DNA from 2 places in the Anaerocolumna chitinilytica genome. Region 1 is predicted to be linked to the other one. Evidence: predicted binding sites of a transcription regulator. Region 1 holds the regulator's gene; the other holds the start of a gene.
What was found. The regulator HrcA, encoded in region 1, represses chaperone genes, less so after heat shock. The targets are predictions, from matches to a motif close to TGTTAGCACTCNNNNNNNNNGAGTGCTAACA.
Positions count from the first base shown of each region.

Region 2: a site for HrcA is predicted at 1,495-1,525, ahead of bsdcttw_RS03600 (co-chaperone GroES). Genes of this name have one in related genera too.

Region 1 covers NZ_AP023368.1:3,548,180-3,551,395, forward strand. Annotated here, with positions in the region: gene dnaK (molecular chaperone DnaK) at 1-656, opposite strand, end outside; gene grpE (nucleotide exchange factor GrpE) at 759-1,418, opposite strand; gene hrcA (heat-inducible transcriptional repressor HrcA) at 1,464-2,495, opposite strand; gene bsdcttw_RS15490 (ABC transporter transmembrane domain-containing protein) at 3,152-3,216, opposite strand, start outside.
Region 2 covers NZ_AP023368.1:815,383-818,598, forward strand. Annotated here, with positions in the region: gene bsdcttw_RS03590 (DUF2225 domain-containing protein) at 1-269, shown strand, start outside; gene bsdcttw_RS03595 (DUF6062 family protein) at 453-1,175, opposite strand; gene bsdcttw_RS03600 (co-chaperone GroES) at 1,582-1,869, shown strand; gene groL (chaperonin GroEL) at 1,988-3,216, shown strand, end outside.

The DNA of each region.
Region 1 (3,216 bases):
TCTGTTTTCTTGAACTCATCAATCATATATCTGGTGATTCTTTCATCGAAATCATCACCACCTAATCTATTATCACCGGATGTAGCTAATACTTCGATAACGCCATCACCGATTTCGATAATGGAAACATCGAAAGTACCACCGCCTAAATCGTATACCATGATTTTCTGCTCATGCTCGTTATCAAGACCATAAGCAAGTGCTGCTGCAGTAGGCTCGTTGATAATTCTCTTAACATCAAGTCCGGCAATCTTACCGGCATCTTTTGTTGCCTGTCTCTGAGCATCATTAAAATATGCAGGTACTGTAATAACAGCTTCTGTTACCTTCTCACCTAAATAGCTTTCTGCGTCAGCTTTTAACTTCTGAAGAATCATAGCAGAGATTTCCTGAGGGGTGTATTTCTTGTCATCAATAGAAACTTTGTAGTCGGTTCCCATATGTCTTTTGATAGAAGAAATTGTTTTATCTGAATTGGTAACAGCCTGACGTTTAGCAGACTCACCAACTAATCTTTCTCCTGTTTTTGTGAAAGCTACTACGGAGGGAGTTGTTCTTACTCCTTCGGTATTTGCGATTACGACGGGTTTACCGCCTTCCATAACTGCAACACATGAGTTTGTGGTACCTAAATCGATTCCAATAATTTTACCCATGATTTATTCCTCCTTCTATTAATAAGTGTTTGATTTTTATGTTTGTTAATCTTTCTATTATGAAAGTGAATCTGTGTGATTCGCTTAGATAAGCAATTTACTTTAGTTTACTACCTTGACCATACTATGTCTGATTACGGTATCTCTGTACATATAACCCTTCTGGAACTCTTCCGCAACCAAATTCTCTCCCTGTTCAGGGTCTTCTGCATGCATTACGGCATTATGGAAATTCGGATCAAAAGGTTTTCCAACAGCATCAATAGGCTTAAGACCTGCATCGGATAAAGCAGTAAACATCTGCTTATAGATTTTTTCAATCCCCTGTGCAAAAGCACTTTCTCTCTCCTCTTCCGTTATCGCTCCAAGACCTCTCTCGAAATTATCGATAACCGGCAGAATCTTCTCAATGATATCCCTTGCTCCGATTTCAAACATTTGAGCTTTTTCTCTTTCAGAACGTTTTCTGAAATTATCAAACTCTGCCATGTTACGAATCAGCCTGTCATTCAATTCATCAATCTTTAAATCTTTTTTATCTTTCTTTTCCTTTTTTTCCTTTCGGAAAAAGGATTTTTTCTGACCATCTTTTGAATCCTCTTCGGAAGTTTCTTCGGTATCATCTTCCTCCGTATCTTCTGTCATCTCTATGTCAGATTCTTCAAAAGCGGAGCCGGAAGCAGCTTCATCATTTTCCGTTTTTGTTTCCTCAGTTTTTGTTTCCTCAGTATTTGTTTCCTGATCCTTAATGGTTTCATCCATTGAATTTATATTATCTTCCACTTACTTAAACCACCTTTCCTTCTCTTAGGTTTTCTTCTTAAATATATCATCCAATTGCCCCATTAGGGTATGCAATATATTTACAACTCTTTCATAATCCATACGTTTTGGTCCAATAATACCAATCTTTCCATAAACGCCTTCTTCTATCTCATAGGTAGCGGTTACAACAGAACAATCTTTCATTGCCTGAACAGGTGTCTCGCTTCCGATATATACCTGAATGTCACCGGATTCAGAAGTATCTACGTTATGGTTAATAATTTCAGACAATTGTTCCTTTTCTTCCAGGGTATCAATTAGCTCCATAACCTTATCTACATTGTTTAGTTCCGGATATTTAAGGATATTGGTAGCACCGCTGGTATAGATTTCTACTTCTTCTTCCTCACTGATGGCTTCTGCCACCGCATCCAAGATATTACTTACAAGTCTGTTATAATTGCCTGCCTGTTCTTTCATCTTCTGTATAAGGGACATGGTAATCTCAGCCAAATCAAGGCCCTGAAGGAAAGTATTAAAAACAATATTAAGCTTTAATATAATCTCTTTGTCAAGGCAATCTGTCACTTCAATAATCTTATTCTTAACAACATTACCCTCAATCAGTATTACAGCTAAGATATGAGTATCATCCACTTCGGTCAGCTGGATAAACTTCACTTTTTTACTTCGGTACTTTGGTTTCGTAACCAAAGTAGTATAGTTGGTATTATCTGCCAAAAGTCTTGCTACCTGCTTCAGTAAATGGTCCAGCTTATCTGCTTTCTCTAATATGAGTTCCTTCATATCTTCCACTTCATGAGTTTTCTCTTCCAGCAAAGTATCTACATATAATCGGTAACCTTTATCGGAAGGAATACGTCCGGCAGAGGTATGGGGCTGAATAATATAGCCTAACTCCTCTAAATCTGCCATCTCGTTTCGTATGGTGGCTGAACTGAGATTCAAATCGGTGTACTTGGATATTGTTCTTGAACCCACCGGCTCACCAGTCTCCAGATAATTGCGGATAATAGCTTGTAATATCTTCAATTTTCTTTCGTCCAGTTCCATTGAATCCCTCCTGCCTTTTTGATTGTTAGCACTCACTCGAATAGAGTGCTAATATCTTTATACATAAAATAGCACTTAACATTTATTTTGTCAAGTGCTATTTTCGAATTTTATAAAGGATTTTATTCGCTTTTTTAATGTATATTTTTAGGACTTTGCTTAGGTCTCAAATAAAATAATCTATTGTTTCATACACTCTTTTCGTATCTGCCAAAATCCAATTAATTATTCTATCCTATAAGTTCATTTGAACTATATATCTGATGTGTAATGACTGTGTCTTCTTATGACAATGTACTGAATAACTCAGGTTTAACATCTTGATTTTTCCTTGCCAGTTTATTTATTCTTCCTTATATATATCTTTAATGCACATATAGACAATACAATCAAATAAATTAGCAATACTGCTATAGCAACTGCTATCACTGTTTCCATTACAGACAAAATTAACGTTACTACCATTAGAGCCTCCTCATAGTATACTTACTATTGCAATAGTATCGCTATTTTTTTACATTGTCAAGTTTTACTAATGTTTGTACATGACTATATCCCCTTTTCATTTACATCTTTGTATTAGGAAAATGGCTTCAAAACCACCCTGTAGGCAGGTTCTGAAGCCTTGTGAGTACTTTATCACTGGAATCAGCTTTCTAACCAATCTGAATTATTTCATCTGCAATATCAGCAATACTTTGATCATGGGTAATAAGCAGAA
Region 2 (3,216 bases), 2.7 Mb from region 1:
GAAAAGAACGTAAGAACCTTCAAGAGGAGGAATTTGAATTCATAAAGAATGCCTGTGAAGGCTTTATGGAGGCATTTTCGAAGGAATCCTTCCCTATGTGCGGTATGGATGAAAATACTATGATGTATTTAATCGCAGACCTTGCCAGAAGAAGTGGCAAGATTGATGAGTCCAGCAGATGGATTTCCAGAGTATTAATCTCAAGGGATGCCAATGAGCGTATTAAAGCAAAGGCTAGAGAGTTAAAGGATTTATTAAAACAGGAATAGTATGAATTATAAAGGACATAATTCATACACAAGAATGCGCCTGCGAAATCCTCGGCGCATTCTTGAGGCGCGTTGGAAAAGAGCATGTTGATAGTATGAATAATTGAAAAGAATAATTCATAATAGGCAGCTATAAGAAGGGTGATATTAATCTTATGGCTGCCTTAATGTATTTATAGAAGATTAATTTCCTTTTTCATAGACGCTGTTAGTCTTTGTCATAGCTCTTGGAAGAGCATCTTTTGAATTTTTCCAGGGTTCATTTACATAACGGTAATCGAATTTATCAATAAACCATTCCAGATCATCCCGTACCCGCTTCATATTGTCAAAATATATCTTGTTTAAATCCTTACGAAAACTCTCCGCTTTCTCTCCGCTAAGGTGCTTGTCCGCTTCCTGGAATAAGAGGCCATAATGCTCGGTACAAAAGCCTTTGGAAGCTTTTAATTTATCAATAAAGGCACTGTCATGTTCAAAGAGGTAGAATACGGTTGTAATGTAAAGATTGAACATGTTATCAATCTTATTGCAGACGTAGCAGGAGCTTACTATATTATCTGTATATTCTTTTACAGGAGTAGTCTCCGTATTCTTTTTAAAAAGAGAAGGCCCTTTACCTTTCTTAGCGGAAAGGCCCTCTAAGTCCTTAATCGTCTTATCCATGTGGGTCTTTAGCATAAGGGCCAGCCCAAGACGGTTCTTATTCTCATAAAGCTTACCCAGATGATAATTGCAGAATCCGATTTTATCCGTTTCAGCTCTTACATCATCTTCCATGTAGCTGGGACCCATGGTGAATTCCACCGCATTGTTTTCAAGTGTTTTTTTCATAAAACATATCGGGCATTCGCAGTCACTGTCAAAAGCATCATTGACCGGTATGGTGTACAATTTTTCTTTCATTTTATATACCTGATAATCCTTTCTGGTATTCATAGTTCCTATTGCAATAAGTATAGCATGGCCCAGTTAATTGTACAATGAATTATTCATTCCCCCAGGTATAACAAAGAGTAAATATTCCCATATTAAGTAAGGTGAACTTCTGCAGAGTAAATATATAGTTTTAAAGTATTTGTTATATTGTAACTATAAAAAAGTGAGAAAAAATGAGATATTAAGAATAAAATGGAGCTAAAGTTAAATATTATCGAAAATAAAGCGTATTTTAAAGAAAAGTATGGTTGCATAATAAAGGCAAATTTACTAATATATCTTTATCGGTTAGCACTCAATTCGAGTGAGTGCTAATAAAATTCAAAAAATGCCTTTTTAAATGAAATATTGATATCATAAGGAGGAAATAAAAATGAAGTTAGTACCATTAGGAGACAAAGTGGTTTTAAAGCAGCTTGTAGCTGAAGAGACAACAAAGTCAGGTATCGTATTACCTGGTCAGGCAAAAGAGAAACCCCAGCAGGCTGAAGTTGTAGCAGTAGGTCCTGGCGGTGTTGTAGATGGAAAAGAAGTAACCATGCAGGTTAAAGTTGGAGATAAGGTTATATTCTCCAAATATTCCGGTACTGAAGTGAAATTAGAAGAAGTAGAATATATTGTTGTAAAGCAGAACGATATCGTTGCTGTTGTTGAAGATTAGTTTGAATTATCGAGAAGTATAGATCATAACTGTGTCTGAGAGTCTAGACCCAATGATTCGCGGGAGGAAAAGACATAGCAGTTTACGGAACATTAATTTAAATCAGGAGGTTATAAAAATGGCAAAAGAAATTAAACATGGTGCAGAAGCCAGAGCAGCTCTGGAAAATGGCGTTAATTTATTAGCAAATACAGTAAAAGTTACTTTAGGACCCAAAGGAAGAAATGTTGTATTAGATAAATCCTACGGCGCACCTTTGATTACAAACGACGGTGTTACGATTGCAAAAGAAATTGAATTAGAAGATGCTTTCGAAAATATGGGCGCTCAATTAGTAAAAGAAGTTGCTACAAAGACAAATGATGTAGCTGGTGATGGTACAACAACCGCTACTGTTCTTGCACAGGCTATGATTAATGAAGGTATTAAGAATCTGGCTGCCGGCGCAAACCCTATCATCTTAAGAAAAGGTATGCAAAAGGCAACTGACAGTGCAGTAGATGCTATCTTAAAGATGAGCTCCAAGCTTAACGGCAAGGCACAGATTGCAAGAGTAGCTGCAATTTCTGCCGGTGATGATGCAGTTGGTGAGATGGTAGCTGACGCTATGGAGAAAGTTTCCAATGATGGAGTTATCACAATTGAAGAATCCAAAACAATGAAGACAGAGTTAGACCTGGTTGAAGGTATGCAGTTTGACAGGGGTTACATCTCCGCTTACATGGCTACTGACATGGACAAAATGGAGGCTAATTTAGACAATCCATATATCTTAATCACAGATAAGAAGATATCCAACATTCAGGATATTCTCCCTGTATTAGAGCAGATCGTTCAATCCGGTGCAAGACTTTTAATTATTGCTGAGGATGTGGAAGGCGAAGCTTTAACAACTTTAATCGTAAATAAATTAAGAGGAACTTTCAGCGTAGTTGCTGTTAAGGCTCCCGGCTATGGTGACAGAAGAAAAGAAATGCTTCAGGATATCGCTGTTTTAACAGGCGGTACTGTTATTTCTGATGATTTAGGTCTTGACTTAAAAGAAACTACACTGGATCAGTTAGGACGCGCAAAATCTGTTAAAGTTCAGAAAGAGAATACAATCATAGTTGACGGTGAGGGTGAGAAGAGAAATATTGATGCCAGAATCGCACAAATAAGAGCACAGATAGAAGAAACAACATCTGATTTTGATAGAGAAAAATTACAGGAAAGACTTGCGAAGTTAGCAGGCGGCGTTGCTGTTATCCGTGTAGGTGCTGCAACTGAAACAGAAATGAAAGAGAAAAAACTTCGTATGGAAGATGCTCTTGCAGCAACAAGAGCAGCTGTAGAAGAAGGTATCGT